2 regions of the Streptomyces sp. NPDC046303 genome follow, and region 2 is predicted to be linked to the other one. Evidence: riboswitches for the same ligand, from Rfam matches in the RefSeq annotation. Region 2 holds a riboswitch; the other holds the start of a gene.
What was found. A riboswitch is a leader RNA that binds a small molecule or an ion and turns the genes downstream of it on or off. The one in region 2 is predicted to bind ZMP and ZTP.
Positions count from the first base shown of each region.

Region 1: another riboswitch for ZMP and ZTP. It lies ahead of ACZ6I1_RS10940 (bifunctional 5,10-methylenetetrahydrofolate dehydrogenase/5,10-methenyltetrahydrofolate cyclohydrolase); the one in region 2 lies ahead of ACZ6I1_RS18005 (serine hydroxymethyltransferase).

Region 1 covers NZ_JBVJFA010000008.1:133,093-142,883, forward strand. Annotated here, with positions in the region: gene ACZ6I1_RS10930 (NAD(P)/FAD-dependent oxidoreductase) at 1-363, shown strand, start outside; gene ACZ6I1_RS10935 (hypothetical protein) at 400-1,284, shown strand; gene ACZ6I1_RS10940 (bifunctional 5,10-methylenetetrahydrofolate dehydrogenase/5,10-methenyltetrahydrofolate cyclohydrolase) at 1,352-2,197, opposite strand; ZMP/ZTP riboswitch at 2,286-2,379, opposite strand; gene ACZ6I1_RS10945 (methyltransferase domain-containing protein) at 2,436-3,197, shown strand; gene ACZ6I1_RS10950 (RNA polymerase sigma factor) at 3,413-4,996, shown strand; gene ACZ6I1_RS10955 (vWA domain-containing protein) at 5,001-6,794, opposite strand; gene ACZ6I1_RS10960 (ATP-binding protein) at 6,791-7,852, opposite strand; gene ACZ6I1_RS10965 (SRPBCC family protein) at 7,972-8,421, opposite strand; gene ACZ6I1_RS10970 (amino acid permease) at 8,464-9,791, opposite strand, start outside.
Region 2 covers NZ_JBVJFA010000015.1:128,183-148,093, forward strand. Annotated here, with positions in the region: gene ACZ6I1_RS17995 (2'-5' RNA ligase family protein) at 1-181, opposite strand, end outside; gene trpS (tryptophan--tRNA ligase) at 276-1,289, opposite strand; gene ACZ6I1_RS18005 (serine hydroxymethyltransferase) at 1,686-2,954, opposite strand; ZMP/ZTP riboswitch at 2,989-3,079, opposite strand; gene rocD (ornithine--oxo-acid transaminase) at 3,189-4,391, shown strand; gene ACZ6I1_RS18015 (glutathionylspermidine synthase family protein) at 4,417-5,607, opposite strand; gene ACZ6I1_RS18020 (hypothetical protein) at 5,622-5,924, opposite strand; gene ACZ6I1_RS18025 (DMT family protein) at 6,041-6,856, shown strand; gene pdxR (MocR-like pyridoxine biosynthesis transcription factor PdxR) at 6,906-8,309, opposite strand; gene ACZ6I1_RS18035 (carboxymuconolactone decarboxylase family protein) at 8,357-8,848, shown strand; gene ACZ6I1_RS18040 (hypothetical protein) at 8,914-9,495, opposite strand; gene ACZ6I1_RS18045 (hypothetical protein) at 9,672-10,088, opposite strand; gene ACZ6I1_RS18050 (hypothetical protein) at 10,069-11,844, opposite strand; gene ACZ6I1_RS18055 (malate dehydrogenase) at 12,005-12,994, opposite strand; gene ACZ6I1_RS18060 (DUF3017 domain-containing protein) at 13,248-13,679, opposite strand; gene ACZ6I1_RS18065 (bifunctional methylenetetrahydrofolate dehydrogenase/methenyltetrahydrofolate cyclohydrolase) at 13,669-14,529, opposite strand; gene ACZ6I1_RS18070 (hypothetical protein) at 14,859-15,464, shown strand; gene purH (bifunctional phosphoribosylaminoimidazolecarboxamide formyltransferase/IMP cyclohydrolase) at 15,558-17,168, opposite strand; gene purN (phosphoribosylglycinamide formyltransferase) at 17,165-17,788, opposite strand; gene ACZ6I1_RS18085 (hypothetical protein) at 18,041-18,637, shown strand; gene ACZ6I1_RS18090 (cyclic nucleotide-binding domain-containing protein) at 18,753-19,556, opposite strand; gene ACZ6I1_RS18095 (hypothetical protein) at 19,553-19,816, opposite strand.

The DNA.
Region 1 (9,791 bases), on a different contig from region 2:
GGGATGAAGCCGCGCGCCGGAACCGGCCTGCTCAACGGCTACGTCAACCGGCTGATGACGGGCGCCACCACCCACGAGGCGCTCACCGCCGCCCTGTTCAAGGTGCTCACCATGAGCAGCGCGCCCACCCACTGGCTCCACCCGTCGGTGGTCTGGCACGTCCTGCGCGCCTCGGACCGGGGCGCGCTCAAGGCCCCGCCGCTCACCGCCGCCGAGCGGGCCGTCGCCGGGCTCGGCCCGGTGCCGGGGCCGGCGGGACCGGCGGCGCCCCCCGGCCCGGCAGCGCCCGCCCCGGCGGACCCGGCGGGCCAGGTCGGCTCCGGCCCCGCCGGCCCCGCCGACCCCGTCGGCCAGGCCCGGTGAGCGACGGGATCCTGCGCTTCCTGCCGGGATCCGTCATTGCTCCTGGCCCTGCTGATCAAGGCGCCGACGCTGCGCCGGGAGGGGAACCAGCCCCTGAACCGGGCGGCCTGCGCGCTGCTCGTCGTGGGCGCTCCCCTCACGTTCCTGGCGTCGCCGTCGACGGTCTCCGCGGTCAACCGCCTCACCGGCGTGGTGAACTTCTCCGCACCGCTGGTGTTCGGCCTGTGGGGCGGCGGCCCGCCCGCGGCCGTGCGGCGGGCCACCCGGCTGACGGTGGCCGTGTTCGGCGCGGTGACCGTGGCGATCGTCGTGCTGTTCGTGGTCGGCGACACCCCGGTGGAACGGGTCCGGGATCTGGACACGTACTACGCCACCACGCCGTGGATCCGCGAGATGATCGTCTGCTTCCTGCTGGCGCACACCGTGGGGACCTCGGCGCTGACCGTGCCGTGCGGCAAGTGGCTACGGCGCGCGGACCGGTCGCTGCGCCCGCTGCGGACGGGCCTGGCGCTGATCGTGTGCGGCGGTCTGCTGGACCTGGCCTGCCTCGCCGCGAAATGGGCCTCGGTGGCGGCGTGCTGGGCCGGCCGGGACTGGGGGGTCCCGGCGGACACGGCCCTGTCGCTGGCCTCCGCGGCGGCCCTGTTGATCGGTGCGGGGTTCGTCGTGCCGCTGGTCGGCGGGCGCAGCTCCCGGGCGAGGGCGTCCAGCGGGCCGGTGACCAGCCGGTACGGGTCCGGGTGCCCGCCCTCCGCGCCCGCCGCCCGGCGCCGGCAGGCCACGGCGAGCACGGCGGCGTCCGCGACGACGGCGGCCCGGGACTCGTCCAGTCCCGGCTCCCCCGTCGTGGCCGCGGCCCGGGAGGCGGCCGCCAGCGGCGGCCGGGCCCCGGTGGAGACCTCCACGCGCCGGGCGGAGTAGACCCCCCGCGCCGAGGTCGTACGACGCCCCGGACCGCACAGCCCGGGGCGTTCGGTCCGGCTGGGGCTCAGAGGTCCGCGAGGGCCAGCCCGGCCTGCGCGGCGGCGGCCTGGACGGTCTGCTCGAGCAGGACGGCGATGGTCATCGGGCCGACCCCGCCCGGTACCGGCGTGATCAGCGAGGCGCGGGCGGCGGCGGACTCGAAGTGCACGTCGCCGACGTTGCCCTCGTTGTAGCCGGCGTCCAGGACCACCGCGCCCGGCTTGATGTCCTCGCCGCGGATGAACTCGGCCTTACCCACGGCGGCGACCAGCACGTCCGCCTGGCGCACGATCGAGGGAAGGTCCCGGGTGCGGGAGTGGCAGTAGGTGACGGTGGCGTTCTGCTCCAGCAGCAGCATCCCGGCCGGCTTGCCCAGGATCGCGCTGCGGCCGACGACCACGGCGTGCTTGCCGGTGAGGTCCACGTCATAGGCGGCGAGCAGGCGCATGATGCCGCCCGGGGTGCAGGAGACGAAGCCCGGCAGTCCGAAGCCCATGGCGGCGAAGGAGTGCATGGTGACGCCGTCGACGTCCTTGCCGGGGGCGATGGCCTCGAAGGCGGCGCGCTCGTCGATGTGGTGCGGGACGGGGTGCTGGAGCAGGATGCCGCTGATCTCCGGGTCCTCGGAGAGCGCGGTGAGGGTGGCGACCAGTTCCTCGGTGGTGGTCTCGGCCGGCAGCTCCACGTGGCGGGAGGTGATCCCGGCCTTGGCGCAGCGGTTCTGCTTCATGCGCACGTAGGTCACGGAGGCGGGGTCCTCGCCGACCAGCACGGTCGCGAGGCAGGGCGCGGTGCCGGTGCGCTCGGTGATCTTCGCCGCGTAGGCGGCGGTCTGCTCCGAGATGCGGCGGGCGAGGGCGGTGCCGTCCATCAGCCGGGCGGGGGCGGTGGCGGGCTGGGCAGTCTGGGCAGTCGTCACGGGATCTCCTGAACGTCGCTGCGGTACGCGGTCGCGGTTCGCGGTTCGCCCAGGCGCGCGGCAGTCGACGTACGGGAGTACGCCGGGCCGCTCCCCGGTGGTGATCCACCCGAACGCCAGTCACGGCCCGTGTCCACTGTAGTCGACATATCCGGTGGTTCACCGGCGCCCGACCTGGGACGATCGCTGCATGACGCGCACTTTCGACCATCTTGTGGCGGAGGCGGAGTCGGTCTCCGTGGACGGCTGGGACTTCTCCTGGCTCGACGGCCGGGCCACCGAGCAGCGCCCGTCCTGGGGCTACCAGCGGCTGCTCGCGGAGCGCCTGGCGCGCGTCCGGTCCGCCCTGGACATCCAGACGGGCGGCGGCGAGGTGCTGGCCGGAGCGGGTCCGCTGCCCCCGCTGACGGCGGCCACGGAGTCCTGGCCGCCGAACATCGAGCGGGCGACCCGGCTGCTGCACCCGCTGGGCGCGGTGGTGGTCGCCGACTCCGACGAGCCGCCGCTGCCCTTCGGCGACGAGGCCTTCGAGCTGGTCACCAGCCGGCACCCGGTGACCGTCTGGTGGGACGAGATCGCCCGGGTCCTGCGGCCCGGCGGCACCTACCTGTCCCAGCAGGTCGGTCCGGCGAGCGTCTTCGAGCTGGTCGAGTTCTTCCTCGGCCCCCAGCCGGAGGAGGTCCGGCGCGCCCGGCACCCCGACGACGCGGTGGCCGGCGCCGCGAAGGCCGGCCTCGAGGTCGTGGATCTGCGCTCGGAACGCCTGCGTACGGAGTTCCACGACATCGGAGCCGTGATCTACTTTCTCCGGAAGGTGATCTGGATGGTGCCCGGCTTCACGGTCGGGCAGTACCGGGACCGGTTGCGCGAGCTGCACGAACGGATCGCACGCGAAGGCCCGTTCGTCGCGCACACCGCCCGCTTCCTCGTCGAAGCCCGCAAAACGGGCTGACGGCCGGGGGCGGACGGACTGGCTCGGATTTGGTTGCGCGGCCACAGCGTGGCGCAGGTCACTCAATTCAGCGCGTAACGAATCGACTCGGGCATGCGATGAACCGACAGGTGTCATCGCGCGGCCCCGGAATACAGACCCCCCTCGGGTCTGTTTCCCGAGTTCGCGCGATGATGTCCCGCCCGCCCTTATCTGTTCGCAACGAGAGGCTCCTTGTGTCGCTCAGCCCGTCCCGTACGTTCCCTCCGGAGATCGCCGAATCGGAGGCCCTCGTCGCGCTCGTCGAGCGCGGCCGCGAGCAGGGTCACATCAACGGTGACGATGTGCGCCAGGCCTTCGAGGCCGGCCGCATCCCGGTGGACCAGTGGAAGCGGGTCCTGCGCAGCCTGAACCAGGTCCTGGACGAGGAGGGTGTCGCCCTCCACGTCAGCGCCGCCCCCGCCACCAAGGCTGCTGCCAAGAAGCCCCGCAAGGCAGCCGCCGCCCCCGCCCGCACCGTGGCCAAGAAGGCTGCCGCGGCGCCGCGCCCCATCGGCGCGCGCAAGACCGCGGCCGCCGCGCCCCCGGCCACCGCTGCGGCGATATCCGCTCCCCCGGCCACCGGGGACGAGGCGACGGCCGAGGCCGCCGCCGAGCCGAAGAAGCGGGCGGTCAAGAAGACCGCGACCGCCGCGAAGAAGACCACCGCCAAGAAGACGGCGGCCAAGAAGACCAGCGCCAAGGACGCCGACGAGGGCGAGACCCCCGTGGTGGAGGGCGAGGACTGGGCAGCCGAGGACCTCGCCGACGAGGCCGAGGAGGAGACCCCCAAGGCCGGGGGCGCCCAGGGCTTCGTGCTGTCCGACGACGACGAGGACGACGCCCCGGCGCAGACGGTCATGGTGGCCGGCGCCACCGCCGACCCCGTCAAGGACTACCTCAAGCTCATCGGCAAGGTGCCGCTCCTCAACGCCGAGCAGGAGGTCGAGCTCGCCAAGCGCATCGAGGCGGGCCTGTTCTCCGAGTACAAGCTCGAAGAGGAGGAGGACCACAAGCCCGCGTTCAAGCGCGAGCTGGAGATCCTCGTCGAGGACGGCCGCCGCGCGAAGAACCACCTGCTGGAGGCCAACCTCCGCCTCGTGGTCTCCCTCGCCAAGCGCTACACCGGCCGCGGCATGCTCTTCCTGGACCTGATCCAGGAGGGCAACGTCGGCCTGATCCGCGCCGTGGAGAAGTTCGACTACACCAAGGGCTTCAAGTTCTCCACGTATGCGACCTGGTGGATCCGGCAGGCGATCACGCGTGCCATGGCCGACCAGTCGCGCACCATCCGCATCCCCGTGCACATGGTCGAGATCATCAACAAGCTCGCCCGCGTGCAGCGCCAGATGCTCCAGGACCTGGGCCGCGAGCCCACCCCGGAGGAGCTGGGCAAGGAACTCGACATGACCCCGGAGAAGGTCATCGAGGTCCAGAAGTACGGCCGCGAGCCGATCTCCCTGCACACCCCGCTGGGTGAGGAGGGCGACAGCGAGTTCGGTGACCTCATCGAGGACTCCGAGGCCGTCGTACCGGCCGACGCGGTGTCCTTCACCTTCCTGCAGGAGCAGCTCCAGTCCATCCTGGGCACGCTCTCCGAGCGCGAGGCGGGCGTGGTCTCCATGCGCTACGGCCTCAACGACGGCCAGCCGAAGACCCTGGACGAGATCGGCCGCGTGTACGGGGTCACCCGTGAGCGCATCCGCCAGATCGAGTCCAAGACCATGTCGAAGCTGCGCCACCCGTCGCGTTCGCAGGTGCTGCGCGACTACCTCGACTGAGCCCTCAGGCCAGTCGGAAGACCGGCCCTCGTGGCGTGAACGGCAGGGAGGCACCCTGCGGAACCAGGAAGGCGTGTTCGCGCCTGATCCGCAGGGTGTCGCACCAGCCGTCCGTGATCACGAGGACCGGGGCCCCGGGCGGGAAGTCCTCCGCCCGGTGCAGCAGGTCGATGCCCGGCTGCAGCTCGGTGCCGCCGCGGCCGCGGACCTGCACCCGGCCCGCGATCTCGGTGGGCGGCAGATAGCCCGCGTCGTACGGCGCCGCGTCGCAGAAGACGACGCGTGCCGCCGGTACGTCGCGGGCTTCCGCGTACGAGGCGATGGCGCCCAGCGCCTTGCCAAGGGTGGTGTCCATCGAGCCCGAGGTGTCCAGCACCACGCCGAAGGTGCAGCGGGCCACCTCCTCGGGCGGGAAGCAGCGGCCCGCGCGCGGGATGTCGGGGGTGGACGCCTGGCGGCGGGCCGGGCGCGCGTAGCTCCGCACGGGCACGGGCCGGGGCACGTACGCGTCGAACCAGCGGGCGAGCCGCGCGTCCCAGGGCACCGGCGGATGGGCCAGCGCCCGGATCTCCTGGACCAGCCCGGCGGGCAGCAGGCCCCGCTCCCCGTGGACGTGCAGGTCGAAGCCCTGGACCAGGCCGCGCCGGTAGAACTCGTCGAGGTCCGCGTACGGGCGCCCTGCGCCATGCGGGAGCGGCTCCCCCAGGATGTCCCCGGCGCCCTTGCCGCGCAGGGTCGCGAGCCGCCGCATCCGGCGCAGGTCGACGGTGATCCGGTCGTAGACCTCCTCGACCGAGAGCCCCTTCAGCAGCGGGTCGTACAGCAGGCCCTCCGGCATGCTCCCGACCCGCATCTCGACCAGCCAGCCGTTGACCACGTAGTCCGCGGCGACGTTGTGCAGGTACGGGTCGCGGGCGCCGCGGCGCTCGCCGTGGCGCAGGGCGGCGTGCAGCATCTCGTGGGCCAGGATGAACCGCCACTCCTCGTCGTCGAAGGTGCGCAGCGGGTTGATGTAGATCTCTCCGGCGGTGGCGCTGACGGCGGCGATGGCGATGTCCTGGGCGCGGGCCAGCTCGGCGTCGGCGACGACGGTCAGCCCGGCCGCCAGGCCGCCCAGCAGGGGGTACGAGGAGACGAACCAGTTCAGCGCGCGGTCCCAGGGGCGCTCGGTGCGGCCCTCGTGGCCGCCGGCGGCGACCATGGTGGCGGAGACGGCCCGGGTGAGGGCGTGTGCGAAGGCGGTCTCCCAGTCGGGGACCGCGTGCCCGAAGCCGCGCCAGCCCACCAGGACCTGGTCGGGGTGGGCCCCGGCGGTGCCGCAGTTCTCGTAGGCGGGCGGGATGCCGTCGCGGCGCCAGCGGGCGGCGAGCTGTTCCTCGTCGCCGCCGGGGTACTCGGCGGGGAGGTGGTCCGGGGCCCGGCCGACCGGGAAGGTCAGCAGGAAGCGGTTGACGACGGTGCAGCGGGCGGCGAGGGCGAAGCGGTCGGGCTGGGGGCGGTCCTCCCCCTCGGCGGCCGGTACGTGCCCGAAGCCGAGGTGGAGCAGGGCGTGGGCGAGCGCCCAGGCCCATTCCCGGGGCTCGGCCCGCTTCGTGGGGTGGACGTGCAGGGTGCCGTTGGAGGTGACGGCGACCAGCCCCCCGGCGGGGGTGTTCGCGCATCGGGTCTCGCGGCAGATCGTGCCCTGGACCGCGCCGAGGGCCGGGTTCCGCTTGACCAGGGCCAGGCCCTCGGCGAAGGCCTCGGCCGCCGGATCCGGCTTGCCCGCAGCGGCCTTGTTCCGCGAGGTCCGGCTCACCGGCGGGCCTCGACCAGGCGGGGCATGTCGCGTGCGGCCTCGATCAGGAACCAGCCGGGCAGCACCGGCAGACCGTCGGCGTCGCCCGCGATGACGGTCTGGGCGACCTCGACGGATATCTCGGCGAGCTGCACGAGCAGCGACTTGGCCCGGTAGGCGGTCTCGCGCACGGCGGGCGAGACGTGGGTCTTGTCGGCGGGGAGTTCCTTGACCAGGCGTCCCCGGAAGGCCTCCGCCAGGTAGTACAGCAGGTCCCGGTCCTCCGGGCGGCGCGGCCAGCCCGCGTCGCCCTTGATGATCGCCTCGATGCCGAAGGTGTGGCGGACGATCTTGGCGTAGCCGCAGAAGGAGACGGCGTGCGCGGGGGTGAGGGTGCCGTGCGCGACGACCTTCAGGGTCTGCTCGTCCAGGCCGGTCCCGAAGGAGTGCAGGGCGTCGGAGAGCATGTGCCAGGAGCGCGGCGTGGAGAACGCCTCTTCCGTCTTGGGCGGCTGCGACCACAGGTGGTCGGGGCGGTCCGTGAGGTAGTCGGTGACCCAGGGGTGGATGCCGTTCTCCCCGGCCCAGACCAGCCAGTCCCGCGCGGACGCCTGGAGGTGGACGTGGGTGAGGCGGTTGACGAGGGCGGAGGCGATCGGGCGGGCCAGCGCGTTGTCGGTGGCGCGGTTTCCTGCGCCGATGACGATGGAGCCGGCGGGCAGCTCGTACGAGCCGATCCGGCGGTCCAGGATCAGCGAGTAGAAGGCCTTCTGCACGTCGGGGCTCGCGGCGTTGAGCTCGTCGAGGAAGAGGCAGTACGGCTCGTCGCGGGCGATGGCCTCGGGCGGGCAGAAGACGGACCGGCCGTCACGGATCTGCGGTACGCCGATCAGGTCCTCGGGGGCGAGCTGGGTGCCGAGCAGGCTGACGCATTCCAGGCCGAGCGAGTCGGCGAACTTCCATACCAGCGAGGACTTTCCGATGCCGGGAGCGCCCCACAGGAACACGGGCCGCACGGTGGCGAGGCCGAGGAGCAGTTCGGGGATCTGGGCGGGGGTGACGGTGACGGCAGCCTGCACGGGCGTGGATGTCCTTGGGAGTTCGGGTGCGTGGTGCGCCCAGTGTGGGCGCACCACACCGCCCGCGGCACCCGGTTTTCCCGGCGCCCCGGCGTCAGCTCGTGCAGGCGGCTCGGGGGTCAGCTCGCGGAGTGCTCCAGCAGGTGCTTGAGCTTCTCCTCGCTCCGGGGCATCTCCTTGCGCATCTTGGGCTTGACCGCGAGGGGGACCAGCGCCCTGCCCAGGCCGTGGCCCTCGAAGTCGACGGACAGGGTGAGGCGGGATCGGGCCCCGCCGTCGAGGGGTTCGATGCGGCCCCGTACGTCGGGGCGGACCGGTCCGTCGACGCCGTGGATGTGCCAGCTCCTCGGCGGGTCGAGTTCCGTGAACTCCATGGTCGAGGGCATCCGGCGCTTGCCGAACTGCCGGGTGACGACGACCCGCGAACCGACGTGGACGGGGAGGTCGCCCATCGGAACGGCGGACACGGCGCTGTCCTGCCACTCGGGCAGGTGCAAGGGGTCCGTGATGTAGGAGTAGACGTCCTCGGGCCTGCGGTCGATGTCGATGCTGTTGCTGATCGCTGACATGGCGACCCCTTAGAGCCCCCCTGGGTGGCCTCTCCTTCCAAACTACCGCGCGGGCGTGGCGGCCGCGCGCCTCCTGCGGCCGGCCATCACGGCGTGGACCGCGACCCCGGCGAAGAGGAAGAGCACGCCCTGGTAGACGGCGGCGTAGCCGGAGCCGGCCACCAGCCACATGGAGAAGGCGAAGGCCAGGGCGGCGAGGGCGCCGTCGCGGATCAGGCGCCCGGGGCGGACGCGATCGGACTGTCCCGAGAGCAGGAAGTAGAGCTGCGCGGCGGTCGAGAGCAGGTACGGGACGGTGGCGGTGAAGGTGGTCACCAGCACCAGGATCTCGAAGACCCCCTCCGAGCCGGCTGTGTAGTTGTAGACGGTCAGGGCGGAGGCGAGGACGACGGTGACGACGACGCCGGCCACCGGGACGCCGCGTCGCTTCGTCGCGAAGACCTTCGGGAAGAGCCCGTCCCTGGCCGCGGCGTACGGGGTCTGCGCGCTGAGCAGGGTCCAGCCGTTGAGGGCGCCGACCATCGAGATCACGGCGGCGCAGGCGACCACCGTGCCGCCCCACGTACCTCCGAAGATGGAGTTGACGGCGTCCGTGAAGGGCGCCTGGGAGGAGACGAGGGTGTCGTGGGCGACCAGGCCGAAGACGGAGAGGGTGCCCAGCAGGTAGACGGCGGCCGCGCCCACGGTGCCGAGGATGGTGGCCCGGCCGACGTTGCGCGCGGGGTCGCGCACCTCGCCGGCGCTGACGGCGGCGGACTCGACGCCCAGGTAGCTGAAGAGCAGGATCGCGGCGGAGGCGGAGACGGCTCCGACGGCGGTGTGGTCGGTGGCCCTGAAGGGGCCGAGGTTGGCCGGGTCGAAGAAGAACAGGCCGCCCACGGCGACGAACAGCAGCGGGGCGAACTTCAGGACGGTGGAGACGAGCTGGACGGCGCCGACGTACCGGGTGCCCGCCAGGTTGGCGAGCGCGGGGAGCCACTGCACGGCGAGGGCGGCCAGGCACAGGGACCACGTGTGCGTGCCGATCGCGGGGAAGAGGACCGCGAGGTAGCCGACGGCCGCCACCGCCAGGGCCGCGTTGGAGACCCAGGTGGTGATCCAGTAGCTCCAGGCGGCGAGGAACCCGGCGAAGTCGCCGAAGGCGGCGCGCGCGTAGACGTACGGGCCGCCGGTCTGCGGGTGCCGCTGGGCGAGGCGTCCGAAGACGAGGGCGAGGGCGACCGCGCCGAGCGTGAGCACGGCGAAGGCGACGAGGCTGATGGTGCCGAAGGGTGCCACCGAGGCCGGCAGGAGGAAGATTCCGCCGCCGATGATGTTGCCCATGACCAGGCAGGTGGCGACGGGCAGACCGAAGCGCCGCTCGCCTTGCG
Region 2 (19,911 bases):
CGGCGAGGTGGGCGCGGATCCCCGGGAGCCGGTCCGCCTCCACCTCGGTCGGCGGGACGAGGGTGACGTGCGTGGGGATGCCGTGCGCGGCGGCGTCCCCGAAGCCGGCGCGCAGCTGCTGGAGCTGGCTGCCGTACGGCTCCGGGACCGCGATCGAAACGCCGAGCGTTACGGTCCCCACGTATCTCTCCTCCGTGTGTCGGGATGGACTGCTGCCGCCAGTGTGAGGCCAGCACCCCCGGTCTCGCCAGGGCCTCTTTGCCCCGGTGCCCGCGTCAGTGCTTGGCGGGCAGGAATCCGAGGCGGTCGTACGCCTGCGCGAGGGTCTCGGCGGCGACGGCGCGGGCCTTCTCCGCGCCCTTGGCCAGGATGGAGTCCAGCGTTTCCGGGTCGTCCAGGTATTCCTGGGTACGCTGCTTGAAGGGTGTGACGAAATCGACCATCACGCCGGCCAGGTCGGTCTTCAGCGCGCCGTAGCCCTTGCCCTCGTAGCGGGCCTCCAGGGCGGGGATCGTCTCGCCGGTGAGGGTCGAGTAGATCGTGAGCAGGTTGCTGACGCCGGGCTTCTTCTCCGTGTCGAAACGGATCTCGGCCTCGGTGTCGGTGACCGCGCTCTTGATCTTCTTCTCGGTGACCTTGGGCTCGTCGAGGAGGTTGATCAGGCCCTTGGGCGAGGACGCGGACTTCGACATCTTGATCGCCGGGTCCTGGAGGTCGTAGATCTTCGCGACCTCCTTGACGATGTGCGCGGCGGGGAGGGTGAAGGTCTGGCCGAAGCGCTGGTTGAAGCGCTCGGCGAGGTCGCGGGTCAGCTCGATGTGCTGGCGCTGGTCCTCGCCGACCGGGACGGCGTCCGCCTGGTAGAGCAGGATGTCGGCGACCTGGAGGATCGGGTACGTGAACAGCCCGACGGTGGCGTTGTTGGCGCCCTGCTTGGCGGACTTGTCCTTGAACTGGGTCATCCGGCTGGCCTCGCCGAAGCCGGTGATGCAGTTCATGACCCAGCCGAGCTGCGCGTGCTCGGGCACGTGGCTCTGGATGAAGAGCGTGCAGCGCTCGGGGTCCAGGCCGGCGGCGAGGAGCTGCGCGGCGGAGAGGCGGGTGTTCGCGCGGAGGTCCTTCGGATCCTGCGGCATGGTGATCGCGTGCAGGTCGACCACCATGTAGAACGCGTCGTGCGTCTCCTGGAGGGCGACGTACTGGCGGATGGCTCCGAGGTAGTTCCCGAGGTGGAACGAGCCGGAGGTGGGCTGGATGCCGGAGAGCGCGCGAGGACGATCAGAAGCCATGGCTTCATTCTCTCAGGTGCGGGGGCGGGCTCGGGCCCGCCGCCGGCCGGATCCTTCCGCGTCGCGGCGGGCGGCCCCGCGCCGGGCCGCCGTACCGCCCGGTAGAGGCCCGTCCGGATCCCGCCCCGGCCAAGCGGCCGCTTTCCGCTCGGAGCGTGCCGCGCGGCTCCCGGGCGCGGCCTTGCGGCGCCGCTGGGCGGGGCTCGGCGGGCGCTGCCCCCACGCAGGGCGCGGCCGTGCCTCCGACACGGACCCGGCGCCTTCGGCCCGGGTGCGCCCTCGAACGCCGGGCGGGCTGGATGTGGCCGCTGCCGCCTGTTCAGCGCCGCTGGATGGACCGCAGGGCACCACACAGTCCGGCCTCGCCGAGCGACATCCAGCCCCGCCGCCGCAGGGTCAGGACAGCGGGAGGCCCGGGGCCGGGTGGGCGGCCATCAGGGTCGCGACCTCGGACCGGATCGTCCCGAGCGCGGCCTCGTCCCCCTTCGCGGCGGCGTCGACCGCCCGCGCGATCCACTCCGCGACCTGGGGCATGTGGCCGGTCCCGAGGCCGCGCGACGTCAGCGACGGCGTGCCGATCCGGATCCCCGACGGGTCGAACGGCTTGCGCGGATCGAACGGCACCGTGTTGTAGTTCACCACGATGCCCGCCCGGTCCAGGGCCTTGGCCGCCACCTTGCCCGGCACGTCCCGCGAGGTGAGGTCCATCAGGATCAGGTGGTTGTCCGTACCGCCCGACACCAGGTCGAAGCCCCGCGCCAGCAGGGCCTCCGCCAGGGCCTTGGCGTTCGCCACGACCGCGTGCGCGTACGAGACGAAGGCCGGCTGCGCCGCCTCGTGCAGCGCGACCGCGATACCGGCCGTCGTCTGGTTGTGCGGCCCGCCCTGGAGCCCGGGGAACACGGCCTTGTCGATGGCCTTCGCGTGCTCCTCCCGGCACATCAGCATCGCGCCCCGCGGCCCGCGCAGCGTCTTGTGCGTGGTCGTCGAGATCACGTCCGCGTGATCCGCCGGGGACGGGTGCGCCCCGCCCGCGATCAGACCCGCGATGTGGGCCACGTCCGCGACGAGGACGGAGCCGGCCTCCTCGGCGATCGACGCGAAGGCGGCGAAGTCGATCGTGCGGGGCAGCGCCGTACCGCCACAGAAAATGATCTTCGGGCGCTCGGCGAGAGCCAGGTCGCGCACCGCGTCGTAGTCGATCAGCCCGGTGCCGGGCTGGACCCCGTACTGCACGCCCCGGAACCACGAACCCGTCGCCGAGACGCCCCAGCCGTGCGTCAGGTGCCCGCCCATCGGCAGCGCCATGCCCATCACCGTGTCGCCCGGCTTCGCGAAGGCCAGGTAGACGGCCAGGTTCGCGGGCGAGCCGGAGTACGGCTGGACATTGGCGTGGTCCACCCCGAACAGGCCCTTCGCCCGCTCGACGGCCAGTGCCTCGACCCGGTCGATGTTCTGCTGACCCTCGTAGTAGCGGCGGCCCGGGTAGCCCTCGCTGTACTTGTTCTGCAGCACCGTGCCCGAGGCCTCGAGGACGGCGGCGGACACGTAGTTCTCACTGGGGATCAGACGCAGGGTCTCGGCCTGCAGGGTTTCCTCCGCCGCGACGAACGACGCCAGCTCGGGGTCGGTCGCGAAAAGGGCGGGATGGCGGCTCGCGGACATGGCGGGCTCCTCCGGGGTCGATGTGATCGGTACCCCGCGAGGCCCAGGCGAGCGGCCCTGTGTGCGGTCGAGCGCGCACGACTCCCCCGGAGTTCGTTCTCCGTACGCCAGTCGCCGTGCGTACCGACCACCTTAGCGGGCGCGCCGCGGGAAAGGTTTCTCCGTGCCGTCCGCGAGCGAGGATGGAGGGTGACGCCACCCTCGTCACAGGCCTGACGGACGATCGGAGACCCCGTGTCGACAACTGCTGATGCCATCCGTTCCGCCGACGCGCACAGCGCGCACACCTATCACCCGCTGCCCGTCGTCGTCGCGTCCGCGGACGGCGCGTGGATGACCGACGTGGAGGGCCGCCGGTACCTGGACATGCTCGCCGGCTACTCGGCGCTCAACTTCGGGCACGGCAACCGCCGCCTGCTCGACGCCGCCCACGCGCAGCTGGACCGCGTCACGCTCACCTCGCGCGCCTTCTTCCACGACCGCTTCGCCGACTTCTGCGCCGAACTCGCCGCGCTGTGCGGCAAGGAGATGGTGCTGCCCATGAACACGGGCGCGGAGGCCGTGGAGACGGCGGTGAAGACCGCCCGCAAGTGGGGGTACGAGGTCAAGGGAGTCCCGGACGGCCACGCCAAGATCGTGGTCGCGGCGAACAACTTCCACGGCCGGACGACGACGATCGTCTCCTTCTCCACGGACCACGAGGCCCGCGACCACTACGGCCCCTACACCCCCGGCTTCGAGATCGTCCCGTACGGCGACCTGACCGCGATGGAGTCGGCGGTCACCGCGCACACCGTCGCCGTCCTGCTGGAGCCGATCCAGGGCGAGGCGGGGGTGCTGGTGCCGCCCGCCGGGTACCTGAGCGGCGTACGGGAGCTCACGCGCGAACGGAACGTCCTGTTCATGGCGGACGAGATCCAGTCGGGGCTGGGCCGCACCGGCCGGACCTTCGCGTGCGAGCACGAGGGCGTCGTCCCCGACGTGTACGTCCTCGGCAAGGCGCTCGGCGGCGGGGTGGTGCCCGTCTCGGCCGTGGTCGCCGACCGGGACGTGCTCGGGGTGTTCCGGCCGGGCGAGCACGGGTCCACCTTCGGCGGGAACCCGCTGGCCTGCGCCGTCGCCCTGGAGGTCATCGCGATGCTGAAGACCGGCGAGTACCAGCAGCGCGCCGCCGAGCTCGGCGACCACCTGCACCGGGAGCTGAACCTGCTGGTCGGCGGTGGCGCGGTGACCGCCGTACGGGGCCGGGGGCTGTGGGCGGGCGTGGACCTCGACCCGTCCCGCGGGACCGGACGGGAGATCTCCGAGAAGCTGATGGAACGGGGCGTACTGGTGAAGGACACCCACGGATCGACGATCCGGATCGCCCCGCCGCTGGTGATCGGCAAGGAGGACCTGGACTGGGGCCTGGAGCAGCTCCGGTCCGTCCTCGCCTGACCATCCGGCCGGGTACTGCTGCTCCCTACAGGATCACGTGGGGCAGGAAGCGGGCGTACTCGTCCGTGACCGGCCCCGCCGATTCGCGGATGCCGAGCCCCGCCGCCTCGTCCTCGACGACCCACGCGCCGAGCACCACCCGGTTGCCGTCGAAGTCGGGCAGCGGGGCCAGGCCCTGGAAGCAGTACTTCTCGTCGTCCCGCGCCACGAAGGGCTCGCCGCCGGGTTCGTGGAGGGTGACCCCGGCGCCCTCGCGGCCGAGCAGCGGCTTGGCGGCGTAACCGCCCTCCTCGGCCAGCTCGCGCGGGCCGTCGAGGTAGGCGGGCAGCAGGTTCGGGTGCTCCGGGAAGAGCTCCCACAGGATCGCGAGCAGCGCCTTGTTGGACAGCAGCATCTTCCACAGCGGCTCGATCCAGCAGGTGGTGCCGGAGCCGCCGCCGTGGTCGTAGGTGCCGAGGACCTGCGGGCCGAACTGGTCCGTGGCCAGCCACTCCCACGGGTAGAGCTTGAAGCAGCTGCGGATGAAGCGGAGCTTCTCGTCCACGAAGCGGCCGGAGAGGCTGTCCCAGCCGATCTGCTCGACGGACAGGGCCTGGGTGTCCAGGCCCGCCTGCTCGGCGGTCTCCTGCAGGTAGGCGACCGTCATCAGGTCCTCGCCGAGCTCGTCGGTCTCGGAGTGCGCGAAGTGCAGGGGGCCGGGCGGCAGCAGTTCGGCCTGCCGGCGCCAGGCGTCGACGAGGCGCTCGTGGAGGGAGTTCCACTGGTCGGCGCCGGGGAAGCGCTCCTCCATCCAGAACCACTGCGGACTGGCCGCCTCCACCAGGGAGGTCGGGGTGTCGGCGTTGTACTCCAGCATCTTGGCCGGGCTGCCGCTGCCGTCGTAGCGCAGGTCGAAACGGCCGTAGAGGGAGGGCTGTTCGGCGCGGCGGCGCCAGGATTCGGCGATCAGCGAGGCCAGTCGGGGGTCGGTGATGCCGAGGTCCGCGAACCGGTCGTGCTCGACGATGTGCGCGGCCGCGGCCAGGCACATGGCGTGCAGTTCCTCGACCACGTTCTCCAGCGCCTCCACCTCGGGGAGCGTGAAGGCGTAGTACGCGCTCTCGTCCCAGTAGGGACGCAGGGAGTCGTCGGGGTACCGGGTGAGGGGGTAGATCAGCCCCTGTTCCTCGACGGTCTTCTGCCAGTCGGGGCGGGGCTCGATGGTGTGCCGCTGCATGGGTTCCGGTTTCCTCAGCCGCCGCTGGAGCCGGAGCTGGAGTGGCCCCCGATGCCGCCGCGGGTGACCGCGGACTTGTCGAAGCTGCCGCCGGTGACCTTGCCGTTGTGGACGGTGCCGCCGTAGTAGTACGCGCCGCTGCCGCCGCTCTTGCACTCCTTGTTGTTCAGGTGTTCCAGCGTGGAGCGCGACGCGCAGCGCTTGTCCGGCTCGTTGCTGCTGCCGCAGGCCACGAGCGTGGCCGCGAGCAGGCCCATGCCGCCGAGTGCGACGGCGCCGGAGCGCATACGGCGCTTGTTGGTGCTGCTGGTGTCCATACCTGCTGCTCCCCCTAGGTCCTGGCGTGCTGCCGACAGACTAGAGCGGGGCCCCGGGCCGATGGAATCCGGCCGTCCTCAGATCCGTGACCTAGAGTCAGTTCGTGCTCATTGGGATGATTTGCGCACTGGGTGCGGCGGCCTGCTTCGGTACGGCGTCCGTTCTGCAGGCGGTCGCGGCGCGGGCGGCGGAGCCGGGGACGGGATCCGGAGTGGACCCGGCGCTGTTCCTGCGGGCGCTCCGGCAGTGGCGGTATCTCGCCGGTCTGGGCCTGGACGCGATGGGCTTCGTGCTCCAGATCATCGCGCTGCGCCACGTCCCCCTCTACACGGTCGGGGCCGCGCTGGCCGCGAGCCTGGCGGTGACGGCGGTGGTCGCGGCCCGGCTGCTGAGCGTCCGGCTGTCGCGTACGGAGTGGGGCGCGGTGGCGGTGGTGTGCGCGGGGCTGCTGATGCTGGGGCTGGCCTCCGGCGAGGAGGGCTCGGGGGCGGGCTCGCTCGCCCTGAAACTGGGGCTGCTGGGAGTGGCGGGGCTGGTGCTGCTGGTCGGCGCGGCGGCCGGCCGGCTCCCCGACGGGCCGCGGGCGCTGGTGCTCGGCTTGGCCTCGGGCACCGGCTTCGGCGTCGTCGAGGTCGCCGTCCGCCTCATCGACTCCGTTCCGGACCTGGGCAACCCCGCCCTGTACGCCCTCCTCCTGGGTGGCGGCGCGGCCTTCCTCCTGCTCACCTCGGCCCTGCAGCGCGGCTCGGTGACGGCGGCGACGGCCGGCCTGGTCCTGGGCGAAACGGTCGGCCCGGCGGTCGCCGGCGTGGCCTGGCTCGGCGACCGCACCCGCGAGGGCCTGACCTGGCTGGCCGTCCTCGGCTTCGCGGTGGCCCTCGCCGGCTCCCTGGCCCTGTCCCGCTTCGGGGAACCGGCCCCTACGACGTGACCCGGCCCCGGCTGCGCCGCTCCTGGGGCTCCGCACCCGGCGGCGGACCTCACGGCAGCGCCGCCGACAGGGCCGCCAGAGTGGGGGTCCAGGCGCTGTCCGGCGGGGTGCCGTAGCCGACGACCAGGGCGTCGCGCGGGGCGGCGGTCGCCTCCGGGTGGCGGAACCAGCCCAGGCCCTGCACGGCCAGGTCCTGCCAGGCGGCCGACTGGAGGACCGAGCGTTCCGTCCCCGCCGGGAGGTCCAGCACCGCGTGGAGGCCCGCCGCGATCCCCGATACGCCGACCCGGTCGCCGACGGCCGCCACGAGTTCGTCCCGGCGGCGCCGGTAGCGCAGGCGCATGCCGCGCACGTGGCGGTCGTACGCCCCCGAGGTGATGAACTCCGCCAGGGTGAGCTGGTCCAGCGCGCTGGAGGTCCAGTCGCTCACGCCCTTGGCCGCCAGGACCTCGTCCAGCAGCCCCGGCGGGACCACCATCCAGCCCATCCGCAGCCCCGGCGCCAGGGACTTGCTCGCCGTGCCGAGGTAGACGACCCGGTCCGGGTCCAGCCCTTGGAGGGCGCCCACCGGCTGGCGGTCGTAGCGGAACTCCCCGTCGTAGTCGTCTTCCAGGATCAGCCCGCCGGTGGTGCGGGCCCAGTCGACCGCCGCCGCCCGGCGGGCCGGTGTCAGGGCGGCCCCGGTCGGGAACTGGTGCGCCGGGGTCAGCAGGACGGCGCCCACCCCGGCGGTCAGCTCCCCCGTGCGGGCCCCGTCCCCGTCCACCCCCAGCGGCCGGGTCCGCAGGCCCGCCCCCGTGAGCAGGTTCCGGTGGACGTCCAGGCCGTACCCCTCCACCGCCATCTCCCGTACCCGCCGCGCCCGCAGCACGCGGGCCAGCACAGTCAGCCCGTGCGCGAAGCCGGCGCACAGCACGATCCGCTCCGGGTCCGCGTACACCCCGCGCGCCCGCGCCAGGTACCCGGTCAGCGCCTCCCGCAGCTCGGGCCGGCCGCGCCCGTCGGGCCCGTACCCGAAGGCCTCGTTCGGCGCGTCGGTCAGCGCCCGCCGGGCCGCCGAGAGCCAGGCCGCCCGCGGGAAGCCGCTCAGGTCCGGGGAGCCGGGCAGCAGGCTGTAGGCGAGCCCGCGGCGCGCGGGGCGGCGGCCGCCGGGTGCGCGGACGGCCGCCGCCGCCCGGCGCGGCCTCGCCCGCTCCGCGACCCGGGTGCCCGAGCCCTGACGGGCCGTCAACCAGCCCTCGGCGACGAGTTCGGCGTAGGCCTCCGCGACCGTGTTCCGCGCGATCCCCAGGTCCACGGCGAGCGAACGGGAGGACGGCAGCCGGGTCCCGGCCGCCAGCCGGCCGCTGCGCGCCGCCTCGCGCAGCGCCTCGGTGAGACCGGCCCGCAGTCCGCGCCCGTCGGAGAGGTCGAGATGCAGGTCGGCGCCGAAAGTGGCCCAGGATTCCGTCATGGATATGGACCATAGCGGCGGGCCGCCCGTCTCCTACGGTGGATCACATGACGAACACGCAGAACGCGACCGAGCACACCCCCCGCATGCACATGGCGAAGCTCGCCCCCGAGGTCTACAAGGCCGTCCTGGGCCTGGAGATCGCCGCCAAGAAGGGCCTGGACCCGGCCCTCGTCGAACTCGTCAAGATCAGGGCCTCGCAGCTCAACCACTGCGCGTTCTGCCTGGACATGCACACCAAGGACGCCATCGCGGCCGGTGAGAGCGTCGAGCGGATCGTGCAGCTGGGCGCCTGGGAGGAGTCGCGGCACTTCTACACGGAGAAGGAGCTCGCCGCGATCGAACTCACCGAGGCGGTGACGGTCCTGACCGACGGATTCGTACCGGACGAGGTGTACGAGAAGGCCGCGAAGCACTTCGAGGAGCGCGAGCTGGCCCAGCTGATCGCCGTGATCGCGACGATCAACGTCTGGAACCGGATCGGCGTCACGACGCGCATGGTGCCGGGGCACTACACGCCGGGGATGTACCACAGCTGATCCGGCCGGATGGCGGTGCAGCGGTGCCCGGCGCCCGTCGCTCCCGCGGCTCCCGCGGCTCCCGCTCAGTCCGTCCGGAAGGATCCGACCGCCGTCGCGAGCTGCTTGCGGACGAGGGGGACGTCGGTCTTGGGGCCGTAGACCAGGAGTACCCAGCGGGTGTCGTCGGAGGCGACGAGGAGCCGGACGACGGCGTGGGCGGCCTCGTACTCGTAGACCTGCTCGCAGCCGTCACCGTCGACGGGCTCCCTGGAGATCTCCCGGTAGCCGGGGTTCTTGCTCAGTTCCACCGTGGACTCGCGCAGGATCTGGCAGGCGGTCATCGTGTCGTCGGTGGCCCGGAAGACCTGGAGCCCCGCGCTCCGGTCGCCTCCGGCGGGGCGGTAGACGGCCCCGTATCCGGTCTCACCGGGACTGGCCTCCCAGCCCGGGGGGATGCGGACCGAGAAACCGGCCACCGTGTCCCGCACCTGCGTGTACTCGGCCCGCGCGGGCCCGGAGTCCGGGCCCTTGTGGTCCAGGTACAGCCACCCGGCCACGGCGGCGGCGCCCAGCACGGCCACGCCGGCCGCCGTCACCGCCACCAGCAGCATCCGCCGGCGCCGCTCGGGGGCCGGCTCCGGCGGGTACGCGTACGGGGAGCCCACCGGGGCATCAGCCGCCCCTTGCGCCTCAGCCGGGGCCTGCGCCGGGGACGCGGCCGGAGCCTGCGCAGGGGGCACAGCCGGGGCCTGCGCAGGGGGCACGGCCGGGGCCTGCGCCTCCCGTTCCCACCGCTGCGACCGCGGGTTCCAGCGGACCCCGCCCTCCCCCTCGGCCACCGTCAGCCGCCCAGCGTCGTCAGCAGGGCCGCCAGGGCGGTGGCCGCGCTCACGGAGTCCACCAGCGGGGCCCATCTCTCCAGCGCCCCGCGCAGCCGGGCCGGCAGGCCCGGACGCACCTCGCCGCCCGCCTCCAACACCCCGGCCACCTCGTCCAGTTCTCCGTCCAGCGCCGCCCGGTCGGGGCTGCGGGGCAGGCGTACGAGGGCCGCGCGCAGCTCCCGTACGGCCTCCAGGAGTTCCTCGGCGCCCGGCTGCGGCCCGTCCCCCGTACCGCCACCGTGGTGGACGGTGCTGTTGGTGTTGTGGGAGCCGCCGATGCTGAAGCTGCTGCCGTGGATGTCGCCTATCCGTACCGCGGACTGTTCCGAGCCACCGCCACCACCGCCACCGCCGCCGCTACCACCGCTCGCTGCCACCGCTTCTCCCCTTCTCCTTGCCCGCACCCGCACCCGTGCCCCGGCCCGGCTCCGGACCCTGGTGGCTGACGGCGCTGTTGTGGCTCACGCCGCCGATGCCGAAGGCGCTGTTGTGCACCGATTGGATGAACACCGCGCCCTCCGCGACGTTGACGGCCCGCTCCGCGAACTCCTTGGTGTGCCAGCCCGCCTCGTGCAGGGCCTCGGCCACCCCGCCGACGATCCGCTCCTGGACGGTCTTCAGGTACCGGTCCAGGTCCATCAGCTGGAACAGCGAGGCGTCGGTCTGCGAGGCGAGTTCGCGTACGGAGACGGCCGGTCCCGCCGGGATCGCCACGCCGTGCCCCGCCGTGGCCGTCCGCCACGGGATGCGGGCCGCGCGCACCAGGGCCGGCACCGCCGGGCCGAGCGCGCCCGCACCGTTGACGACCGCCCAGACCACCTTCGCGAAGACGGAGTTGCGCCGCTGCCGCTGGACGGTGTCGTCGGCCCGCTGGAAGTCCGGCCGGACGGGCAGCAGAACGTGCGGCGCCACCTCCAGCATCAGCATGCCGCCCTGCGTGTGCACGCGGATGAAGACGGTGACGACGAGGTTCTCGTCCCAGCCGCCGATCCGCACGCGCAGGAAGTGCCGGCGGCGCTCGCCGCCCTCCTCGACGGCGGCGGCGCGGTGCTCGGCGAACGCCTCGTCCGACAGGTCCAGGGAGTCGACGTCGGGCGGCCCGTCGGCCGGCAGGAACACGCACTCGTCGATGACCAGTTCGCGCAGACGGTCCAGTACGGAGGCCTCCGCCTCCCGCGAGCCGTGCGGCGACGGAACGCGCAGGGCTTCCAGCCGTGGCCGGATCCGGTCCACGATCTGGGCGTTGTCCAGCGCCTGTGCCTGCGCCTCGCCGCCATCGCGCGGCCGCAGTTCGACGGACAGCTGCCACGGCAGGTGTGCCTGGCCGGCGCCGCAGAACGGATTGGCCACGTCGTACAGGACCAGGGGCGCGTGCTGGATCCGCTGGATCCGTGCGCGGGCCCGCCCGAAGCGCCGGCCCGTCACCACCAGGTCTCCCGCCCCGGCGGCGTAGCCCTCACGGTCCAGCGACAGGTGCAGGACGCGGGCGAGATGCCCGCGCTGGAGCCCGGCGACGGTCGTGAGCAGGAGGAAGACGAGTACGGCGACCCACGAGTACGCCTCCCCGTGGAACCGCCCCATCAGCGGCCACTCCACGAAGATGCCGAGCGGGTTCCGTACGACCGTCTCGCCGAGGTACGGCAGGAACCAGCCGGATTCCGAGAAGCGCATCGGACTCACGAGGTCGTCGGCGAAACCGGCGACCACCCCCCACAGGACGTTGCCGAGCATCCAGACGGCGTACCCGCGCAGGAGGTACTCGACGATCCGGGGGCCGCGGCCGGTCCGGTCGCGGCGCCGCTTGATCGCCCCGGCGCCGCTGAGCAGGAGCGCCGGGACGATCAGGAAGACGATGAAGGTCTGGAGCAGCAGCAGCCCGAGGGCCCAGACCGCGACGACCGCCACCGCCCAGGCGATCTCGATGCGCCGGGCGCGCAGGGCGTGGGCCAGGACGCGGGCCGCGTCGAATCCGTAGGAGGGCGCGGTGAAGCGCTCCTCGTGGACGTACAGCTCGTCGATCACCCGGTCGCGGAACGCGGGGTCGAGATAGACACCGGCGCAGAGGAGCCGTCCGGCCTCCGTCTGCGACGGGTGGACGGGCGCTCTGCCGTCCTCCGCAGTGGTACCACTCACCGAGTCCCCCCTCAGGTGTGGGGGGAAACCGTACGGGGTCCCGCGGAGCCCGCACAGGGCGGATCACGCCAAAAACGTGCGCCGCGGGCGCGCTGCGCGGACATGCCGAAAGGCCCCGGCGCGCTGGGCGCCGGGGCCTTTCAGAGCTGTGGAGCCGCGATCAGATGAGGCCGAGCCCGCGGACCGCGTCGCGCTCCTCGACGAGCTCCGCGACGGAGGCGTCGATGCGGGCGCGGGAGAACTCGTTGATGTCCAGGCCCTGGACGATCTCGTACTTGCCGTCCTTGGTGGTGACGGGGAAGGAGGAGATGATGCCCTCCGGGACGCCGTAGGAGCCGTCCGACGGGATGCCCATGGAGGTCCAGTCGCCCTCGGCGGTGCCGTTGACCCAGGTGTGGACGTGGTCGATGGCGGCGTTGGCGGCCGAGGCGGCCGAGGACGCGCCACGGGCCTCGATGATGGCCGCACCGCGCTTGGCGACGGTCGGGATGAAGGTCTCGGCGAGCCACAGCTCGTCGTTGACGACCTCGGCGGCGTTCTTGCCGGCGATCTCCGCGTGGAAGATGTCCGGGTACTGGGTCGCCGAGTGGTTGCCCCAGATGGTGAGGCGCTTGATGTCGGAGACGGCGGCGCCGGTCTTGGCGGCCAGCTGCGAGATCGCGCGGTTGTGGTCCAGGCGGGTCATCGCGGTGAAGCGCTCGGCCGGTACGTCCGGGGCGGCGGCCTGCGCGATGAGCGCGTTGGTGTTGGCCGGGTTGCCCACGACGAGGACCTTGATGTCGTCCGCGGCGTGGTCGTTGATGGCCTTGCCCTGCGGCTTGAAGATGCCGCCGTTGGCGGAGAGCAGGTCGCCGCGCTCCATGCCCTTGGTACGGGGGCGGGCGCCGACGAGCAGCGCGACGTTGGCACCCTCGAAGCCCTGGTTCGGGTCGTCGAAGATGTCGATGCCCTTGAGCAGCGGGAAGGCGCAGTCGTCGAGCTCCATGGCGGTGCCCTCGGCGGCCTTCATGCCCTGGGGGATCTCCAGGAGGCGGAGCTTGACCGGCACGTCCGCGCCGAGCAGGTGGCCGGAGGCGATGCGGAAGAGCAGCGCGTAGCCGATCTGGCCGGCGGCGCCGGTGACGGTGACATTCACGGGAGTGCGGGTCATGGCCTTCTCCGTTAGACAGCTGGCGGTGGGGCGTCCCCGCCCCATGTGCGGACGCCGCTTCGCTGTGAATCTTGACGTGAAGAGACAGTCCGGCGTCAGGCTATCCGACCTTGGCGCGGCCCAATCCCCCGGTGTGTGTGGTGCGGGGCACACGGGCCGCGCGTGCGCAGGCCGGGAGGGCCTTCCCCTCCGCGTCCGGGCGCGCCGGCACCGCCGGACGGGCGAACGTACGGCGTCGCCCGCGTGCGGCGGCTCAGCGGACGGTGAAGCGGACCGCCGTTTCCAGGAACGGGAGGTTCAGCAGCGGCTTGGGCTCCATCACCAGCGCGAGCAGCGTGATCGCCACGCCCAGCAGCCCGTACGTGACCATGTCCGTGAAGCGGGAGCGCACCGCGAGCATCCCCACCGAGGGGAGCACGCGCCGCAGCACCGAGGCCGTGATCAGGGCCACGCCGATCACCAGGCAGCCGATCCGCGGATGTCCCATCGCCGTGGCCAGCAGCCCGGCCGCGGTCGCGGTGAGCACGCTGAGCATCGGCCACTGGCGGGCGGGCGTGGACACGGCCCCGGGCACGGCCCGGCCGCTGCCCTCGGGGCGGGCGGTGTCGCGGGTGACGGACGGGAAGCGCCGGGACCGTGCGGCGTCGGCGGACGCCGCGCGCTCGTCGTCCCGCTCAGCCCGCACTGGTGCTCCGTTCCGCGGCCTCGACGACGTTGACGAGGAGCTGGGCCCGGGTCATCGGGCCGACGCCGCCCGGGTTCGGGGAGATCCAGGCCGCCACGTTGGCGACGCCGGGATGCACGTCGCCGACGATCTTCCCGTTCTCGTCGCGGCTGACGCCCACGTCGAGCACGGCCGCGCCCGGCTTCACGTCCTCCGGCTTCACCAGGTGCGGGACGCCGGCCGCGGCGACGACGATGTCCGCCTGGCGCAGCATCCCGGAGAGGTCGCGGGTGCCGGTGTGGCAGAGCGTCACGGTGGCGTTCTCGGACTTGCGGGTGAGCAGGAGGCCGATCGAGCGGCCGACGGTGATGCCCCGGCCGAGGACGACGACGTGCGCGCCGTTGATCCCGACGCCGTGGTGGCGCAGGAGTTCGACGATCCCGTACGGGGTGCAGGGCAGCGGGCCGGGCTCGTTCAGGACCAGCCGGCCGAGCGACATGGGGTGCAGGCCGTCGGCGTCCTTCAGCGGGTCCATCAGCTCCAGGACCCGGTTGGTGTCGATGCCCTTGGGCAGCGGGAGTTGGACGATGTAGCCCGTGCACTCCGGATTGGCGTTGAGTTCCCGTACGACCGCCTCGATGTCCTCCTGGGAGGCCGTCTCGGGAAGTTCGCGCTGGATGGAGGCGATGCCGACCTCGGCGCAGTCCTTGTGCTTGCCGTTGACGTACCAGCGGCTGCCCGGGTCGTCACCGACCAGCAGGGTGCCGAGGCCGGGCGTGACGCCCCGGGCCTTCAGGGCCGCCACACGGACGGTCAGTTCGGACTTGATCGCGGCGGCGGTGGCCTTGCCATCGAGAATCTGGGCGGTCATGTGGCCATCCTCCCGGATGGAGTGCCCCCGGTTCCAGTCAAGGCGCTCGCGTGCTCGCACGGTTCACGGGGTTCACGGCGGTTCACGGCGGTTCACGGCCGGTTCTCCGCGTTTCTCGGGGTTCACCGGGTTCGCTGGGTTCGCTGGGTTCATTGCACTTGCACAACAAGTCACCGGCCCCGGAGCGCCCGGCTGGACAAGTCCGGTCCGGTCGGACGACGATGACCGGAAAAGAGTGCCGCGGGCAGTGCCGGGGGGCGGACCGTAGAACACAGCTTTCCTCCGCGCGTGCCGTGCGTCCCCGCACTTCCACGGAGGAACACCCCAAGATGAGCTTCGGCGACCCGAACAACCCGTACGGCCAGCAGCCCCCGGCCCCGCAGGGCCAGCCCGGCTACGGCTACCCGCAGCAGGCGCCCCAGGGCGTTCCGCCGCAGGGCGGCTACGCCTACCCGCAGCAGGCCCCCCAGGCCTACCCCGGTGCCCCCGGCGGCTACCCGGGCATGCCCATGGAGATGCCGGGCCTGCTGAAGACCTCGCGCGTGCTGCTCTTCATCATCGGCGGCCTGCAGATCCTCTTCGGCATCATCGCCGCCGTCGGTGGCGCCGCCCTGTCGAGCACCGACTCCAGCAGCGCCGCCGGTGACGTCGTCGGCGGTGTGCTCATCCTCGTGGCCGTCATCGTCGTCGTGTTCGGCGTGCTGGCCATCGTCCTCGGCGCCAAGTTCGCCAAGGGCGGCAACGGCGTGCGCATCACGACGATCGTCTTCGCCTCGCTGTCCATCCTGGGCAGCCTCGGCAACTTCGCCAACGCCTCCGCCAACGGCGGCTCCGCCATCTACGGCGGCATCGTCGGCCTGGCCATCAGCGGCATCATCCTCGCCTCGGTGGTCAGCAGCTCCGGCGCCGCCTGGTTCAAGCGCCCGCGCTACTGATCGCCCCCGCGTACGGCGAAGGCCGCGACCCGCGCAGTGTGTGCTGCGGGTCGCGGCCTTCGCCGTTCCGTACGCCGTTCCGGTGGGGCCGGATCAGTGGAAGAAGTGCCGGGTCCCGGTGAAGTACATCGTCACGCCGGCCTTCTTCGCGGCCTCGACGACCTGCTCGTCACGGACCGAACCGCCCGGCTGGACCACGGCCTTGATACCGGCGGCCGTGAGGATCTCCAGCCCGTCCGGGAAGGGGAAGAAGGCGTCGGAGGCGGCGTACGAGCCCTGCGCGCGCTCGGCGCCCGCCCGTTCGACGGCGAGCTTCGCCGAGTCGACGCGGTTGACCTGGCCCATGCCGACGCCGACGGACGCGCCGTCCTTGGCGAGCAGGATGGCGTTGGACTTGACGGCCCGGCAGGCCTTCCACGCGAACGCGAGCTCGGCGAGCTCGTCGGCGGACAGCGCGTCGCCGGTGGCGAGGGTCCAGTGGGCCGGGTCGTCGCCCTCGGCCTGGAAGACGTCCGACTGCTGGAGCAGTGCACCGCCGGAGACCGGCTTGAGGTCGCCCGGCTGGTGCGGCGTGCCGTCCACCTTGAGCACCCGGATGTTCTTCTTCTTGGCGAGGATCTCGACGGCGCCGTCCTCGTAGCCGGGGGCCGCGATGACCTCGGTGAAGATTTCGGCCACCTGCTCGGCGAGCTCGACGGTCACCGGGCGGTTGACGGCGATGACACCGCCGAAGGCCGACAGCGGGTCACAGGCGTGCGCCTTGCGGTGGGCCGCGGCGACGTCCGTGCCCACGGCGATGCCGCACGGGTTGGCGTGCTTGATGATCGCGACGCAGGGCTCTTCGTGGTCGTAGGCGGCCCGGCGGGCGGCCTCGGTGTCCACGTAGTTGTTGAAGGACATCTCCTTGCCGTGCAGCTGCTCGGCGTTGGCCAGCCCGCCGGGCTGACCGTCCGTGTAGAGCGCGGCGGCCTGGTGCGGGTTCTCGCCGTAGCGGAGGGTCGACTTGCGCTCCCAGGCGCCGGCCAGGAACTCGGGCAGCACCGCCTCCGGCTCCGGGGCGTACGCGTTCGTGAACCAGGAAGCCACGGCCACGTCGTAGGCGGCGGTGTGCTGGAAGGCCTCGGCCGCCAGCCGCTTGCGCGCGGTGAGGTCGAAGCCGCCGCCCTGGGCGGCCGCGATCACGTCGGCGTAGCGGGCGGGGCTGGTGACGACGGCGACCGACGGGTGGTTCTTGGCGGCGGCGCGGACCATCGACGGGCCGCCGATGTCGATCTGCTCCACGCACTCGTCCGGGGTGGCACCCGACTGGACGGTGGCCAGGAAGGGGTAGAGGTTGACGATCACCAGGTCGAAGGGCTCCACGCCCAGCTCGGCGAGCTGGTTGCGGTGGTCCTCCAGGCGCAGGTCGGCGAGGATGCCGGCGTGTACGCGCGGGTGCAGCGTCTTGACGCGGCCGTCGAGGCACTCGGGGAAGCCGGTGAGCTCCTCGACCTTGGTGACGGGCACCCCGGCCGCGGCGATCTTCGAGGCCGTGGAGCCGGTGGAGACGAGCGCGACACCCGCCTCGTGCAGCCCGCGGGCCAGCTCTTCCAGTCCCGTCTTGTCGTAGACGCTGACGAGCGCACGCCGGATCGGCCGCTGGGTCGTGGTCGGTTCGTTGCTGTCTGCGCTGTCTGCGGTCTCTACGCGCTCTACGGCGGTCACTGGATTGTTACCTTTCGTCCCTCAATGCGGTAGCCGTGCCGGGCCAGGCGCCCCACGACGTCGACGAGCAGCTCGCGCTCGACTTCCTTGATGCGCTCATGGAGAGCGGCTTCGTCGTCCTCTTCCCGGATCTCGACGACACCCTGGGCGATGATCGGACCGGTGTCCACGCCGGAGTCCACGAAGTGGACCGTGCAGCCGGTGACCTTCGCTCCGTAGGCGAGCGCGTCCCGTACGCCGTGGGCGCCCGGGAAGGCGGGGAGGAGGGCGGGGTGGGTGTTGATGAACCGGCCGCCGAAGCGGTCGATGAACTCCTTGCCCACGATCTTCATGAACCCGGCGGACACGACGAGGTCCGGGGCGTGGGCGGCGGTCGCCTCGGTGAGGGCGGCGTCCCACTCCGCACGGCTGCCGTACGCCTTGACCGGGCACACGAAGGTGGGGATCCCGGCCTTCTCGGCCCGCTCCAGACCGGCGATGTTCTCGCGGTCGGCCCCCACGGCGACGACTTCGGCGCCGAAGCCCTCGGGTCCGCCGGGGTGGGCGTCGATGGCGTCGAGCAGGGCCTGGAGGTTGGTGCCGGAACCGGAGACCAGCACGACCAGGCGGGAGGCGGCCATGGGAGGCCCTTTCTCACGGGAATGCGGTGTTCGTCTTTGTGTGGTCATACGAAACTTCGGGGTACCGATATACGGGGAACCATACGAAGTCACCGACCGCCTGCAACGATACCGGCACACGGGACGGCCCCCGAGGGACGGGGTGACGGGCGGGCGGTAGCGTCTGGCCTACAAGCCGCACAGGCCTCACCCACCTGGCCTCCGCCGCGACGTCGCCCTGACGTCCATGACACAGGGGAAGAAACACACCCGATGCCGGACCGCCGCCAGCCCGACTCCCCCACCGACGACAATCCCTTCGCGGCTCCCCCGGAAGGCCGGCCCGATCAGCCGTGGCAGCCGCGCGGCGGTGGCAACGGCGCGGACGGCGACGGCGGCGGCCGGCAGGAACCCGAGGGCGGCGGCCGGGGCGGGCCGGCGCGCTGGGACCCGACCGACCCGATCCAGCGCCGCGCCCGCTACGCGCTGCTGGCCGGCATGTGGGGCTTCTTCTTCGGGATCTTCGGGATCCCGTCGGTGGGACTGCTGCTGGGCGCGCTCGCCCTGTACTGGGGCATCAGCGCCCTGCGGGGCAAGCCGGCGGTGGAATCCGCCGAGGGCGGCCCGAGCTCCCCGGGCGGCCTGGCGGCCCTGGGCGAGGCGGCCCGCCCCCAGCGCACGGCGGCGGTGAGCGGCCTGGTCACGGCGTCACTGGCGATCCTGCTGGCGATGAGCTCGTACGCCGTGCAGCTGGCGTACAAGGACTTCTACGTCTGCCGCGACGACGCCCTGACGCACACGGCGGAACTCCGGTGCAACACGCTCCTGCCGGACAACGTCCTGGGCGACATCCTGAAGGTCCGCCGCTGACGATCGCTCTGCGCCCCCGCTTCCCGCTTCTCGCAGCCCCCGCCGGGGCCGGCTCCCGCTCCGCCCCGGCCCTCGTCGGCGCGTACCGAGCGGGGGCGGGGGCGGCGCGGAGCGGTCAAGAGGCCGCGCGGGCCAGGGACCTCAGACGACCGAAGTCCATCACCTCGTAGTACCGGTTCGACCGGGTGCCCGGTGCCAGCGCGGTCAGGATCCCTTCGGCACGGAGGGAGGCGATCGCCTTCTCGACCGTGGTCCGGCCAAGTCCCAGCGCATCGGCGATGTCGACCTGGCTGGGGCCGGTGAGCGTGAGCGCCTCCGCGGGCACCGCGTGGTGCCCGGTCCGGGTCCACCTGAAGCGTTCGACTCCCTTCCGGGACCTGCCGGATCCGACGACCAGGTAATCCAGGAGCCGTGCCACCCGGATCACCGGGTCGGCCTTCGAGGCCGCGTAGACCGACTCGACGATCCCGGAACGTTCGTTGGTCAACTGCGCGAGGAGCAGGGCCAGCACGGGCTCCTTCTCGATGAGGGACGCGAACGTGCGGGCGGTGAGGCTCAGACAAGCCCCGGTGGCCAGGAAGGTGATGTGGGGCCCCACCCCCCGGGAACCCGACTCGTCGGTCGCCCCCTTCCTGAGCATCACCCGGCTGATGTCGCCGAGGATCGCGCCCCTGCGCCAGAGACGAGTGGTGCCGTGGGGTGTCGTTTCCTTGATGACGCCGCTGCCCATGATGTGGATCCACTCCTGGCCGTACGCGAGGACGTCTCCTCGCTGACGGGCCTCGACGCGCCCCGCGGTCATCAGGGAATCGACCGAGTAGGAGGGGAGGCCCAGCAACCGCAGGTACGAGGCCACGGAGTCGTGGGACCAGGAGCGGATCTTGGTCCCGGGGTTGTAGAACTCGACGATGTCGGTCATCGCGCACCACCTCCGAAACCGGTGCCGGCCTGCGGTACGCCCTGGTGGGGCCCGGCGGGGGCGACGTACTGGGCCGGCACCGGGGAGGGCGACTCGACGAGGATCTTGACGACCGGCACGAGGGCGGCCACGAGGACGGCCAGCGCCCCGATGACGACCGCGATGCGGCCGGCGGTTTTGTTGAGGTGGCGGATGGCGAAGCAAGCCGCCCCCACCACGATCGCGACGATGAGGACAGCCGCGAGGATTCCTTCGGACACGACGGTTACCTTCGAGGTATGGCGGCCGAGCCGTACCGACCCCGACAGGGAGAGCACAGCTCGACCGCAGCTTGGAATAGCCCCTACTGGACGTG